DNA from 3 places in the Microtetraspora glauca genome. Region 2 is predicted to be linked to each of the others. Evidence: predicted binding sites of a transcription regulator. Region 2 holds the regulator's gene; each other region holds the start of a gene.
The links. The regulator LexA, encoded in region 2, represses DNA repair genes until DNA is damaged. The targets are predictions, from matches to a motif close to TCGAACANNTGTTCGA.
Positions count from the first base shown of each region.

Region 1 (5,033 bases), on a different contig from region 2:
GAGGCGTTCCAGCGTCAGCCGGGCGGTCTCCCGCCGGACCGGGTCGAAACACGACAGCAGCACCGCCTCGGGCGTGTCGTCGATGATCAGATTGACCCCGGTCGTGGACTCGAAGGCCCTGATGTTGCGGCCCTCGCGGCCGATGATGCGGCCCTTCATGTCGTCGCCGGGCAGGTGCAGCACGCTGACCACGGACTCCGCGGTCTGCTCGGTGGCGACCCGCTGGACCGCGAGCGTCACGATCTTGCAGGCGCGCTTCTCGCCCTCTTTGCGCGCCTCGCTCTCGATCTCCCGGACGATCAGCGCGGCCTCGCGCTTGGCCTGGTTCTCGATCTCCTTGACCAGCTCGCCCTTCGCCTGGTCGGCGGTGAGGCCGGCGACCCGCTCCAGGATCTTCCTGCGGTTGTCGGCGACGTGGTCGAGCTCGACCCGCCGGTCAGCGAGCTCCGTCTCGGTCTCGGCCAGCTTGCGCGCCCGCTCGGACTGCCTGCGCGCCTCCTCGTCGAGCCGCTGCTCCCGCTCGACCAGGCGACTCTCCCGGCGTTCCAGGTCGGCGCGCAGTTCCTTGATCTCGCCTTTGAGCGCGCGCGCCTCCTCCTCGACCTCTTTGCGCATCAGGGCGGCGCTTTCGGCGAGGGACTCGGACTTCTTGACGATCTCGCCCGCGTCGCTCTCGGCCTTGCCGCGGATCTCGTCGGCCTGGCGCCTGGCCTGCTCCAGCTCCTCGTTCACCTCGGCCTCGGCCGCGGCGAGCTGCTCCGGGGAAGGACCCTTGGGCCGGGGGATTCCCCCGGTGTGGCGCACGACCATGACGAGCGCGGCAATCGCTACGAGCGTCAGCAGCACCACCGCCAGCGCCAGCACGATCACGATCGTATTCATGCGCGCCCACCCCTCCTCGCGTCGCAATGTCGAGCCAGCGAGGGGGTTACGCGCACAGCACGGCAGAACCCGGCGACGTCAGCGGAACGTCGTGAAATCCGGCGGCCCCGGAGGGCGGCCGACATGGCCGGCAAGCCGGTCAATCTTCCTCGTTCTGTCATCCACCGATATGGCAATCCGCACTGCGGAGTAACTCCTCACTGCGGTCGAGATTAAGCGTCAGCGAGGTAACGGGCAAGCAAAGGAGCAGCGTCAAATGGCTTTTCCTGGTCACATCTGACGGCGCGAAAAGTGCACACCCCTCCACGCGGGACGTGTCGGCGCGCGCAGTCAGAACCACACGCACGCGCCGTCCGGCCATCACCGCATGTCGCCGTCAGGGAGATCGTCGATCTCGGCGCCCTCGCTCTCCAACGCCTCGCGGACGACTCTGAAAGCGAGCCCGGGACCGTAGCCCTTGCGGGCGAGCATCCCGACCAGCCTGCGGGTGCGGGCCTGGGTCTCCACGCCCCGCGTGCCCGCGAGCTTGCGGGCGACCAGCCGCCGGGCGGTCTCCACCTCCTGCTCGGGGTCGAGCTGCTCGACGGCCTCCTTGACGGTGTCCTCGTCCACGCCACGATGGCGCAACTCCTGCGCGAGCGCCCGTCGTGCCAGGCCACGCCCGGCGTGCCGGGAACTGACCCACGCCGCGGCGAACGCCTCGTCGTCGATGAGGCCGACCTCGGAGAAGCGCTCCAGTACGGCCTGCGCCGCGTCCTCCGGAACCTCCCGCTTGTGCAGGGCTTCCGCGAGCTGGGCCCGGGTCTTCGGCGCCATGGTGAGCAACCGCAGGCAGATCGCCCTGGCCACCGCCTGGGGATCCGCCGCCGGCGCCTGAGCGGCCGGGGAGCCCTCATCCGGGCCCTCAGGCGACCAGTCCGATCGCCTCGACCGCCCCTTCTTCCGCCGGGTGCCCCCAGCACGGCCAGGACGATCGGCAGGGCCATCCCCGAAGCCACCGTCATCGTCGGCACCGAAAGCACCGAACGCAGGGCCTAGCCCGCCGAACGCGCCGTCAGCCCCAGAATCCCTCGCACCACCGGCCCCGGAACCCCTCGCCCTACCGGCGCCGAGCCCTCTCGCCCCATCAGCGCCGGAACCCCTCGCCCCGCCGGCGCCGAGCCCCCTCGCCCCGCCGGCGCCGAAGCCGCGAGCACGGCCCCTGATGGAGCCACCGGCATCGCCAACGCCATGGGATGGATCGGCGGAGTGCTCAGGGCCCCACGGACCGGAGTTCCAGTCGGCCGGGTTGAGCTCCCCAGTCGGCCCGGAGTTCCCGCTCCCATGGACCACCTCATCCGCCGGCCCGGAGCCCCGGCCCCGCCGCCACCTCAGGTCGCCTGCCGGATCGGAGCGTCGACCCGGCAGGTCCGACTCGCCCGCAGGAGCGGAATCCCGGCCCTGCCACCCCGCAACGCTCGAACAGCCTGGGTCCTCGTCCCCCGGGCCCGGCTCAGCGGAGGGGCCGGGGAACTCGTCACGCCTCATGGCTGAGCTCAGACGTCACCGGGCTTGGGCGTGGACGCCTTGGACCCGCGCCCTCCGGACGGAGCGGCCGCGGCCGGCACGGGGGCGGGAGCGGGAGCCTCCGCGGCGGCGTCCAGGCGCGGCCCGACACCGAGCTTCTCCTTGATCTTCTTCTCGATCTCGTTGGCGATGTCGGGGTTGTTCTTCAGGAAGTTGCGGGCGTTCTCCTTGCCCTGGCCGAGCTGATCGCCCTCATACGTGTACCAGGCGCCGGCCTTGCGCACGAACCCGTGCTCGACCCCCATGTCGATGAGGCCGCCCTCGCGGGAGATGCCGATGCCGTACAGGATGTCGAAGTCCGCCTGGCGGAAGGGGGGCGCCATCTTGTTCTTGACGACCTTCACCCGGGTGCGGTTGCCGACCGGCTCGGTGCCGTCCTTGAGGGTCTCGATCCGGCGGACGTCCAGCCGGACCGACGCGTAGAACTTCAGCGCCTTACCACCCGTGGTGGTCTCCGGCGAGCCGAACATGACGCCGATCTTCTCGCGGAGCTGGTTGATGAAGATGGCGGTGGTGCGGGTCTGGTTGAGGGCACCGGCGACCTTGCGGAGGGCCTGGGACATCAGGCGCGCCTGGAGGCCGACGTGGCTGTCGCCCATCTCACCCTCGATCTCGGCCTTGGGCACCAGGGCGGCCACCGAGTCGATGACGATGATGTCGACCGCGCCGGAGCGGATCAGCATGTCGGCGATCTCGAGGGCCTGCTCACCGGTGTCCGGCTGGGAGACGAGCAGCGCGTCGACGTCGACGCCGAGCTTCTTCGCGTACTCCGGGTCGAGGGCGTGCTCGGCGTCGATGAAGGCGGCGATGCCGCCGGCCCGCTGCGCGTTGGCCACGGCGTGCAGCGCGACGGTCGTCTTACCGCTGGACTCCGGCCCGTAGACCTCGACGATGCGACCGCGCGGGAAGCCGCCGATGCCGAGAGCGACGTCGAGGGCGATCGCGCCGGTGGGGATCACTTCGACCGGGGCACGCGCGTCGTCGCCGAGGCGCATGACGGAGCCCTTGCCGAACTGCCGCTCGATCTGTGCGAGGGCGGTCTCAAGGGCCTTCTCGCGGTCGTTGATTGCCATTGGGTGCCCCCTGGAGGGTCGTGGTCTGTTCGGTCACCGGAAAGCTACGGGGTGCCACCGACAATTTCCGGAGTTCCGGAAGCCGTCCTCGGAAACCGGCACCGGACGCCCCGGGAAACCCGGAAGGCGCCTGCGGCTGCCCACCCGACGCGGCACACCCCTGCGGCGGCCGTTCAAATATAGCCGAACGACTGTTCGATCACATCTGGAACCGTGTGGCGCGTCGCTCCCTCTTCCGGCGCGGTCCACGGTGTACGGCAGGATCCGACCGGGCGAGCGGCGGGCGCCGTACCGGGCGAGAGGGATGCACCACCCCAACCGCGAGGTCACATTCCCGGGCATTCCGGCACCGCTGTTGCCTGGCCGGTGACCTGCGGCGATCCTGGAGGAAAGCCGGTTCTTCCCCCAAGGCGGCGATGTGACGAGCACCAGCACCTACGGACCGCAACGCCGTACGCACCTGGAGACACTCGCCGGGCAACTCCCTGAACGTGGAATCGTCGGCCGCATGCTGGGCGGCGACGACCCCGTTCTCTGGGTGTGGCATCCGCGCACCGGACATCAGACGATCGTCTTCGCCACACCGACGATCGACGGCTGGATGTTCCTGTGGTCTCCGGACGGCCAGGAGAGCGCCGAGGACCCGGCAAGGACCGCCGACGCCGTGACGAAGCTGCTCTCCCGCACCGGCTGAACGCCACTCTCACGGCAGGCCCCGAGCGACTTCTCCGGACCGCCGCCGGACAAGCTCTCCAAGCTGAGCTCACCCGGCGGTTCGCCCAGCCGTCCCAGCCGTCTCCCGGGCGTCTCCCGGGCGTCTTCCTCCCGGGCGGGCCACATGGCCAGCCGTCTCGGCCGCTCGCCCTGCCGGCCGTACCGGATCTAGAGCCCCTGGTCCGGGCCGAACACCTCATAGTGGATGCGCTCGGCCGGGACGCCCCGGTCGAGCAGCCGCGCACGCACCTCGCGCATGAACGGCACCGGCCCGCACAAATAGGCGCGCGTGCCGTCGAGGACCTCGACGCCGGCCAGATCCACCAGACCCGTGCGCTCGGCGGGCCAGCCCTCCTCCGGCTCCTCGTACCAGACGTGCGTGACGGCCTGCGGGATCTTCTCGGTGAGCAGTTCGAGCTCCCCGCGGAAGGGGTGGCTGCGCGGGGTGCGGTCGCCGTGCACCACGGTCACCGGCCGCGTGGTCGCGCGCGCGGCGAGGTGGGCCAGCATGCTGATGATCGGGGTCGCGCCGACGCCCGCCGAGGCGAGCAGGATCGGGCAGTCACCCTCGTCGAGCACGACGTCGCCGAAGGGAGCGCTCACACGGAGGATGTCTCCCTCGCGGACGTTGGCGTGCAGCCAGGTCGACACCTCGCCTTCCGGGCTGTCCGCGACCCGCTTCACCGAGATCCAGTAGTCGGATCCGCCCGGCGCACAGGACAGGCTGTACTGCCGGATCTGCCGGGCTCCGTCCGGGAGTTCCACCTGGACGGAGACGTACTGGCCCGGCCGGAAGGA
Region 1 is NZ_JBFALK010000005.1:225,740-230,772, forward strand. It holds gene rny (ribonuclease Y) at 1-882, opposite strand, end outside; gene recX (recombination regulator RecX) at 1,243-1,731, opposite strand; gene recA (recombinase RecA) at 2,418-3,521, opposite strand; gene AB0I59_RS12165 (hypothetical protein) at 3,940-4,215, shown strand; gene AB0I59_RS12170 (globin domain-containing protein) at 4,404-5,033, opposite strand, start outside.
Region 1: a site for LexA is predicted at 3,705-3,720, ahead of recA (recombinase RecA). Genes of this name have one in related genera too.

Region 2 (5,033 bases):
CGGGCAGTGCACGTCATCGCCTCCCTGGAAACGCTTGCGCCCACCTCACGAAATCGTCGTGAAGCGGTCACGGAAACACAAGCTGTGGTGAAGTACATCGCTGTAACTACTAGATGTTGTGGTCCAACCGTAGAAGTGCCCGACCTTGAACGCAAGTCGGCCGCGACGGCTCGGGCGAAGTCGCTGTTCAACCTGGGGAATCACCCTGAACCCCGGGCGTGTCGCAGGCCCCGATGGCATCGCGCGGGCACATTACAAGAAGATCGGCGAAATCTCGGCAATATCGAACACGATGTCGATCGAACTCCCGTACGATGTTGCTACATCCACACAGGTGGCGGTATTCACATCGAATCGAACAATTGTTTGATGATGATCTTGGATCGAGGTACCGTCGCTCTGTGCGACATGAAGAACACGGATTGGGAGGTGGTTTGGTGAGCGGGCAGGAAGAGAGTGTCAGCGACCTTGCGGTGCGCAGGCGTGACTCCCTTGGTCTCACCCCCAGGCAGCGCAAGATCCTCGAGGTCATCCGCGACTCCGTGCAGCAGCGCGGATATCCGCCCTCGATGCGCGAGATCGGTGAGGCGGTCCAGCTGACCAGCACCTCCAGCGTGTCGCATCAGCTCACGGCGTTGCAGCGTAAGGGGTACCTGCGCCGCGACCCGCACCGCCCCCGGGCGCTCGAGGTCCGCTTGCCCGGCGAGCCGGTGCTGTGGGTCGACCCGGACGCCGCGGAGGTGGAGCCCGGCTTCAGCCGCCCGACCGCCGCGTACGTGCCGCTGGTCGGCCGCATCGCCGCCGGAGGCCCGATCCTGGCCGAGCAGAGCATCGAGGACGTCTTCGCGTTGCCGAAGCAGCTGGTCGGTGAGGGAACGCTGTTCCTCCTCCAGGTCAGCGGTGACTCGATGATCGACGCCGCCATCGCCGACGGCGACTGGGTCGTGGTGCGCCAGCAGCCGGTCGCCGACAACGGCGACGTCGTGGCCGCCATGATCGACGGCGAGGCCACGGTGAAGACCTTCAAGCGCAAGGACGGGCATGTGTGGCTGGTGCCGCACAACGCCAACTACGAGCCGATCCCTGGCGACGAGGCGACCGTCCTGGGCAAGGTCACCGCGGTCCTGCGCAAGCTCTAGGTCCCCGGCCCGCCGAGCGGGCCGACCCTCCGGACCGCGCATCCGGCGTCGCTCCGCGGTGACCTCTGTCACCGCGGAGCGGTCACGGAGCAATCAGGGTGATTGCCGCAAATAGGCTTGCTCTGTGACGCGCAACCTTGACCAGCTCAGCCTGGAGGACGCCTCCCTACGCGACGGTCTCAAGTGGTCGCAGACCTCGCCCGGCGTGATCCCCTCCTGGGTCGCCGACATGGACTTCCCCGTTCCGCAGGCGGTGCGCGAGGCGGTGACGCGCCGCGCCGAGACCGACCTCGGCTATCCCTCGTGGCTGGACGAGCCCTCCGTCGGTCCCCTCGCCGAAGCGTTCGCCGAGCGCATGGAGACCCGGTACGGCTTCCGCCCCGATCCCGGCCACGTCCGGTCCTACAGCGACATCAACCAGGCCCTCCAGGTGTTGCTGCACCTGACGACCCGGCCGGGTGACACCGTCGCCCTGCACACTCCGGCCTACCACCCGTTCCTGGACACCATCGCCGAGATGGGACGGCGGCTGCTGTCCATCCCGATGCTGCCGGACGGCGACGGGTGGCGGTTCGAGGTGCCGGACGAGCCGGCCGCCGTGCTGCTGCTGGTCAACCCGCACAACCCCACTGGCCGGGTGTTCACCGCCGAGGAGTTGGGCGCGCTCGCCGAGTACGCCGAGCGGCACGACGCCCTGGTCCTCTCCGACGAGATCCACGCCGACCTGACGTACGGGCCGCAGTCACACATCCCGTTCGGCACGCTGCTGCCCGCCCGCACCGTCACGCTCACCTCCGCGACGAAGGCGTTCAACATGGGCGGCATCCGCTGCTCCGTCGCGCATCTCGGCGCACCGGCCGTACGCGACGCGGTGAACCGGCAGCCCGCGCACATCTACGGCGCGCCCAACCTGCTCGGTGTGGAGGCGACCGTGGCCGCCTGGCGGCACGGCGACGCCTGGCTGGCCGAGGTCCTCGCCATCCTGGACCGCAACCGCCGGCTCATCGCCGAGCGGCTGCCGTCCCGAGTGGGCTACCGGATCCCCCAGGCCACCTATCTGGGGTGGCTCGACCTCGGCTTCCTCGACGAGGACCCCGCCGCCTACCTGGAGCGGGAGGCGCGGGTCAGGCTCAATCCCGGCCCGTTGTTCGGACCGGGCGGCGAGGGTTACGCGCGGATCAACTTCGGTACCTCGGAGCCGATCCTGGAAGAGATCCTGACCCGGATCTCCACCGCGCTGTCCTGACGGAGCCGCCGCCCGGTGCGGATCGGGCGGCGGCTCGGGTCAGGCGGTGCTACCGGCCGGACCGGGTACGGCTCAGGCGGCGGCGCAGGTGACCGAGGCCGGGCTTCCGTTGGTCCCGGACCAGGACGCCTGGAAGCCGAACGTGGTCGAGGCGTTCACCGCCAGGCCTCCGTTCCAACTCAGGTTGGTCACCGTGACCGCGGATCCGCCGGCGGACAGTGTGCCGTTCCAGAGCTGGCTGATCGTCTGGCCGTTGGGGAAGGTCCACGTCACGGTCCAGCCCGACGTCGCCGTCGTGCCGGTGTTCTTGACGGCGACCTCACCCTGGAAGCCGCCCGCCCACGAGTTGGCCACCATGTAGGTCGCCGTACACGCCTTGCCCGCGGACGGGGACGCGGAGGGCGACGCCGAAGGCGAGGCGGACGGCGACGCCGACGGGGACGGGGACGGGGAGGACGTGCCGCCCACCGGCGGGATCAGGTACGGCTGCAGGATGCTCTGCTTGGCCTGGTCCACGGTGGTCCAGTCGTCCTTGAGGATGCCGCCCGTGTCGCCGGAGTTCGGGTTCCACGACCAGTACGTGAACGACATGCCGTTGACGCCCGTCCCCAGGTACTTCATCAGCTCCTGAAGCCAGATCTTGTCGACGTTGGCGGCCAGAGTGGTGCCGAACTCACCCACCATGATCGGGGCGATGTTCTGCTTGTACAGGTATCCCCAGTACCGGTCCCAGATGGCGGGCATGTTCGCCGGGTAGGCCGGGTCGTCGAACCACGCCTGGTGGTAGACCGAGGTGGCGTACTCGTGGGGTGAGTAGACCAGGCGGTTGGGCACGTCCAGCCGGACCGGGTAGCCCTTGGCCTTGCTGAGGTTGCCGCCCCACCAGCCGCAGTCCTCGTCGTTGCTGGGGTCGTTGTCCCAGATGTTGGACAGGCCGCCGCTCGGGCAGCTCACTCCCTCGACGAAGATCAGCCAGTTGGGCTGGACCGCGAGGATCGCGTTCCCCGCCCGCTCCGCCGCCAGCCGCCAGTCGCGGTTGACGTCGCCGCAGCCCCAGCACGCGCCGGTGGCCGCCGGGTTGGTGCCCTCGGCGTGCGGCTCGTTGTGCAGGTCGGCTCCGATGACGGTCGTGTCGCCCGCGTAGTGCTGCGCGAGCGACTTCCAGTTGGCGATCCAGGTCGCCTCGGAGACCGTGGAGGTGTACCAGAGCGGCGACTGGCCCGCGCTGGACGGCCGGTGCCGGTCGAGGATGATCCGCATGCCCTTGCTGCCGGCGTAGTCCACGACCTTGTCGAGGATCTGCGTCGGGGACAGGCCGACCAGGTCGGGGTTGGTGTAGGTGTTGACGCTCGTGGCGACGGCGCCCGGCTTGACCGCGTCGTCGGACCACGGGACCCGGATGGTGTTGTATCCGAGACTCGCCATCAGGTCGAGCTGGCTCTTCCAGGGGTTCCCCGACCACAGGCCGTGGAACGTCTTGTTGTCGGTCTCCATTCCGAACCAGTTGATGCCGGTCAGCCGGACCGTCGTTCCGGTGCTGTCCACGATCTTGTTGCCGCTGGTGTGCAGGTATCCGGACCCCGTGCCCGCCGCCTGTGCGGGCGAGCCGGTCGCGACGAGCACGGCCGCGGCCATCGCCGCGACGGTCGCCAGCGCGCCGAGAATACGTCTGGACAAGACGTGCCTCCCATCCTGGAGGCACCCCGACGTGAGCCGGACGGTCAGGCGCACGCTCCAGGACCACCGCATGCGCGGTGGATGGTCGTGGCATGCCCTGACCGCACGCCTAACAATGTTCGATATGTGGCTCGCGCGCCATTTTGTCGGGCGGATCGCCCCGCGTCAACGGCCGGTGAGAGCGTCAAGTTCGTCGCGGAACGCCAGATCCCACACCAGCCCCGCGCGCGGGCATGAGCGTGGCCGCGGCACACGACGGTCGCCGGGTATCGCGGCCACGCGCCACGGGCGTCACGGGACGATGTTGACCAGCTTCGGCTCGCGCACGATCACCTTGCGCGGGGCACCGTCGAGGTACTGCCGGACCTTCTCGCTGCCCAGGGCCAGCGCCTCCAGTTCGGCGGCGGAGATTCCCGGCGACACCTCCAGGCGGTCCCGGACCTTGCCGGCGACCTGGACGACGCAGGTGACCGACTCCTGCACCAGCAGCGCCGGGTCGGCGACCGGCCAGCCGGCCTTGGCCACCGACGGCTCGTGGCCGAGCTTCTCCCAGCCCTCCTCCGCGACGTACGGCGCGACGAGTGACAGCATGACGGCCAGCGTCTCGGCGGCCTCACGCACGGCGGTATCGCCGGCACCCGGGCCGGAGTCGATGGCCTTGCGCGCCGCCGAGGTGAGCTCCATCATGCGGGCCACCGCGACATTGAAGCGGTACGACTCGAGCAGCTTGGTGACCTCGTCGATGGTGCGGTGGGTGACCTTGCGCAGTTCCAGGTCCCCGCTCGCGGGGTCGGCGCCGGGCGCGGAGGCGGCACCGGCCTCGGCCATCACGCGGAAGGCGCGGGCCAGGAACTTCTGCGAGGCTGCGGGCGAGACGTCGGCCCAGTCGATGTCGTCCTCCGGCGGGCCGGCGAAGATCATGGTCAGCCGGACCGCGTCCACCCCGAAGTCGTCGATCTGCTTGCCGAGAT
Region 2 is NZ_JBFALK010000002.1:71,229-76,261, reverse strand. It holds gene nrdR (transcriptional regulator NrdR) at 1-12, opposite strand, end outside; gene lexA (transcriptional repressor LexA) at 438-1,139, shown strand; gene AB0I59_RS03580 (MalY/PatB family protein) at 1,264-2,385, shown strand; gene AB0I59_RS03575 (cellulase family glycosylhydrolase) at 2,458-4,062, opposite strand; gene leuS (leucine--tRNA ligase) at 4,354-5,033, opposite strand, start outside.

Region 3 (5,033 bases), on a different contig from region 2:
TTCGCGCTCAGCGGCTCGGACGGCGTGGCGCTGTGGGCGCGCACCATGACGTTCGCCGACTGCTCGAAGATCAAGCCACCGGCCGACGAGGCGCGGCTCTGCCCGAACGGCACCGTCGTCGACGCCGCCGGGGAGTACGTGTGGGCCGCGGACGCCTCGCTCAACCGGCTGCCGGGCGACCGCTTCTCCCACAACGACCTGGCCAGGTCGTTCGCGCTGCGCGCCATCGCCGCCCAGCCGCTCGACTACCTGCGCGAGGTCGTCTCCGACGCGTCGCTCGCCTTCGCGTGGACGCCCGTGAGCCACCCGAAGCGGGTCGTCCCGGCTCTGTCGCTTCCGGTCGGCTCGTGGCCGCTGCCCTCGTTCCCGCTCATCCACCAGGTTCGGGTGGAGTACGACCCCGCCATCCGCGGGATGGCGTCCGTCGCGCCCTACGACGCGTTCTTCACGGCGTACCGCTATCCGAACGTCCTGCACGGCCCGCTGTTCGGCGTGGTCCTGCTGCTCGGCGGGCTCGGCGGGCTCGGCGCGATCGGGCGGCGGCGTCCGGCGCTGCTGCCGTGGGCCGCGGCGATGTTCCTGTTCGTCGGGCCGATCGCCGCGCTCGACTTCGACCACCGCTACATGCTGCCCGCGGTCCCGATCGCGTGCATCGCCGCGGCCCTGGGCGCGGCGAGCCTGTGGCGCGCCCGCCCGGGCCGCCGCGCGAAGGTGCGGCCCGGCCGTCAGGCGCCGTAGACGGGCTCGGGCCTGGCGGCCTCCTTCAGCAGGCCGCCGATCTCCGGGCCCAGCTCGGCGGCGTCCCAGCGGGCGCCCCTGTCGGTGGACGGACCGTGGCGGAAGCCCTCCATCACGCAGATGCGGCCGCCCTCGACCTCGAAGACGCGGCCGGTGACGTCCTTCGACTCGGCGGAGCCGAGCCAGGCCACGAGCGGTGAGACGTTCTCCGGCGCCATCGCGTCGAAGGCGCCCTCCTCCGGCGCGGCCATCGTGGCCGCGAAGACCTGTTCGGTCATCCGCGTACGGGCCGCCGGGGCGATGGCGTTGACGGTCACGCCGTACCGGCCGAGCTCGGCGGACGCGACCAGGGTGAGGCCCACGATGCCCGCCTTGGCGGCCGAGTAGTTGCCCTGGCCCACGCTGCCGAGCAGGCCCGCGCCGGACGAGGTGTTGATCACACGGGCGTCGGGCCGCCGGCCCGCCTTGGACTCCGCCCGCCAGTGCAGCCCGGCGTGCTTCAGTGGCAGGAAGTGGCCCTTGAGGTGGACGCGCATCACGGCGTCCCACTCCTCTTCGGACAGGTTCACCAGCATGCGGTCGCGCAGGAAGCCCGCGTTGTTGACCAGCACGTCGAGCCGGCCGAAGGTCTCCAGCGCCGTGGCCACCAGCCGCTGCGCCCCGGCGTCGGTGGCGATGTCGGAGCCCTCGGCGACGGCCTCACCGCCGAGCGCGCGGATCTCCTCGACCACCCGCTGGGCGGGCCCGTCAGAGCCGCCCTCGCCGGAGAGGCTCACGCCGAGGTCGTTGACGACGACCTTGGCGCCCTGCCGGGCGAACTCCAGGGCGTGCGCGCGGCCGAGGCCACGCCCGGCGCCGGTCACGATGACGACGCGGTCCTTGCAGATCATTCTCAGCTCTCCTTGCCGGCGGCGGCGGTCGGGTAAGGCGGACCGTGTCCAGGCACGGTACCTTCTGCTACCGTCATTTCTAACAAATGTTTGGTGGAAAGGTAGCGTATGGGAATCTCCACCAGGAACCACGGCAACGGCATCACCGAGGTGGTCGTCGACGCGCCGCCGGTCAACGCGCTGACCGTGCGCGGCTGGTTCGACCTGGCCGACGCCGTACGGCAGGCAGGGCGTGAGCCGGAGACCCGCGTCGTCGTGCTCCGCGCCGAGGGGCGCGGCTTCAACGCCGGGGTGGACATCAAGGAGATGCAGGCGACCTCCGGGTTCGAGGCGCTGGTGGGCGCCAACCGGGGCTGCTACGCCGCGTTCTCGGCGGTGTACGAGTGCGAGGTGCCGGTGATCGCGGCCGTGCACGGCTTCTGCCTCGGCGGCGGCATCGGCCTCGTGGGCAACGCCGACGTCGTGGTGGCCTCCGATGACGCCTATTTCGGGCTGCCCGAGGTCGACCGCGGCGCGCTGGGCGCGGCCACGCACCTGGCCCGCCTGGTCCCGCAGCATCTGATGCGCGCGATGGTGTACACCTGCCGCAACGTCACGGCCGCCGAGTTGCACGCGTTCGGATCGGTGCTCGAGGTGGTGCCGCGCGACCGGCTCAGGGACGCCGCCTTCGAGGTCGCGGCCCAGATCGCCGACAAGGACCCCTACGTGATCCGCCGGGCCAAGGAGTCGCTGAACGGCATCGACCCGGTCGACGTCCACCGCAGCTACCGCTTCGAGCAGGGCTTCACGTTCGAGCTGAACCTCATGGGCGCGGGCGACCGGCACCGCGACAGCTTCGTCTCCGAGGGGGCCTAGATGACCACCAAGATCATGACGATCGAGGAGATCGTCGGGTCGCTGGAGAGCGGCATGACGATCGGCATCGGCGGCTGGGGCTCCCGGCGCAAGCCGATGGCCCTGGTCCGCGCGATCTACCGCTCGTCGCTCGACGACCTGACGATCGTGTCGTACGGCGGAGCCGACGTCGGCCTGCTGTGTGCCGCGGGCAAGGTCCGCAAGGTGATCGCCCCGTTCGTGACGCTCGACTCCGTCCCCCTGGAGCCCCACTTCAGGGCGGCCAGGCAGAACGGCACGATCGAGTTCGCCGAGTACGACGAGGGCATGTTCATGTTCGGCCTGCTCGCCGCCGCGCACCGGCTGCCGTTCCTGCCCACCAGGGCGGGTCTCGGCTCGGACGTCACACGGGTCAACCCGGACCTGCGCACGGTCCGCTCGCCGTACGACGACCAGGAGGAGCTCCTCGCGGTGCCCGCGCTGGCGCTCGACGTGGCCCTGGTGCACATGGACCGGGCCGACACGCGGGGCAACGGCCAGTACCTCGGCCCCGACCCGTACATGGACGACCTGTTCGCCAAGGCGGCGGGCCGCTGCTACGTGAGCTGCGAGCGCCTGGTGGACCCCGGCAAGCTGGACGGCCCGCCGCAGACGCTGCTCGTCAGCCGCATGCACACCGCGGGAGTGGTGGAGACGCCGAACGGCGGCCACTTCACCGACTGCGGGCCCGACCGCACCCGGGATGAGGCGTTCCAGCGGCACTACGCGAGCTCGGCCGCCGACCCCGAGGCGTGGACGGCGTTCGCCGACCGATTCCTGAGCGGCGACGAGACGGCCTACCAGGAGGCGGTCCAGCGGTGGCACGAGGAGCAGGAGGGGAAGGCACGATGAGCGCGACCCGTGCGGAGATCTGCGTGGTGGCCTGCGCCGAGGCGTGGCGCGGCGACGGCGAGATCCTGGCCGCGGCGATGGGCACCTGCTCGATCCTGGGCGCCCGGCTGGCCCGGCTCACCTTCGAGCCGGGGCTGCTGACCACCGACGGCGGGGCGATGCTCACCGCGGAGCCGGTGCCGTTCGGCGCGCCCGCCGGCCCGGTCGAGGGCTGGATGCCGTTCCGCGACCACCTCTGGCTGGTGCAGAACGGGCGGCGGCACGTCATGATGGGCGCCTCCCAGATCGACAGGTACGGCAACAGCAACATCTCGGCCGTCGGCGCGTGGGAGCGGCCCACGTCCCAGCTGCTCGGGGTGCGCGGCGCCCCCGGCAACACGATCTGCAACCCGACGAGCTACTGGATCCCCAGGCACTCGACCCGGGTGTTCGTGCCGAAGGTGGACATGGTCAGCGGCGTCGGATACGACCGCGCGGCCGAGCTGGGCCCGGCGGCGTCCCGCTTCCACGGCCTGGGCCGCGTGGTGACCGACCTCGGCGTGTTCGACTTCGGCACGGCCGACGGTGCGATGCGCCTGCTCTCGATTCACCCCGGGGTCACGGTCGAGCAGGTCGCCGCCGCCACCGGGTTCGACCTCGTGATCGACGGCGACGTGCCGGAGACGCGGCAGCCCACGGACGAGGAGCTGCGGCTGATCCGCGAGGTGCTCGACCCGAGGAGCCTGCGGGACCGGGAGGTCCGGGCGTGATCGAGCAGGTCCTGGACACGCCGCTGACCCGGCTCACCGGGGTGCGCCACCCCGTCGTGCAGACCGGCATGGGCTGGGTGGCGGGTCCGCGGCTGGTCTCGGCGGTGGCGAACGCGGGCGGCCTCGGCATCCTCGCCTCGGCCACCATGACGCTCGACCAGCTCGCCACCGCCATCGAGGAGGTCCGCTCGCGTACGGACGCGCCCTTCGGCGTGAACCTGCGCGCCGACGCCTCGGACGCCGGCGACCGCATCGACCTGTTGATCAGGAACCGGGTGAAGGTCGCCTCGTTCGCGCTGGCACCCCGCCAGGAGCTGATCGCCAAGCTCAAGGACGCCGGTATCGTGGTGATCCCGTCGGTCGGCGCGCGGCGGCACGCGGAGAAGGTCGCCGCGTGGGGCGCCGACGCCGTCCTGGTCCAGGGCGGTGAGGGCGGAGGCCACACCGGAGCGGTCGCCACCACGCTGCTGCTGCCCCAGGTCGTGGACGCGGTCGACATCCCGGTGATCGCCGCCGGAGGCTTCTTCGACGGGCGCGGCCTGGCCGCCGCGCTCGCGTACGGCGCGGCCGGCGTGGCCATGGGCACCCGCTTCCTGCTCACCAAGGACAGTTCGGTCCCGGACGCGGTCAAGCAGACCTACCTCGGCACGTCGGAGACCGTGGTCACCCGCCAGGTGGACGGCATGCCGCACCGGGTGCTCCGCACGCCCCTGGTCAACGGCCTGGAGCAGTCGGGCCGGGTGTCCGGCCTGATCCGCGCGGTGCGCAACGCCGCGAAGTTCCGCCGCGTCTCGGGCATGTCCTGGCCCGGCATGATCCGCGACGGGCTGGCCATGAGGCACGGCAAGGAACTCACCTGGTCCCAGGTCCTGATGGCCGCCAACACGCCCATGCTGCTCAAGGCGGCCATGGTCGACGGCCGCCCGGACCT
Region 3 is NZ_JBFALK010000029.1:34,288-39,320, reverse strand. It holds gene AB0I59_RS37450 (putative glycosyltransferase family protein) at 1-738, shown strand, start outside; gene AB0I59_RS37445 (SDR family oxidoreductase) at 726-1,628, opposite strand; gene AB0I59_RS37440 (enoyl-CoA hydratase family protein) at 1,737-2,483, shown strand; gene AB0I59_RS37435 (CoA transferase subunit A) at 2,484-3,353, shown strand; gene AB0I59_RS37430 (CoA-transferase subunit beta) at 3,350-4,102, shown strand; gene AB0I59_RS37425 (NAD(P)H-dependent flavin oxidoreductase) at 4,102-5,033, shown strand, end outside.
Region 3: a site for LexA is predicted at 1,707-1,722, ahead of AB0I59_RS37440 (enoyl-CoA hydratase family protein). Genes of this name have one in related genera too.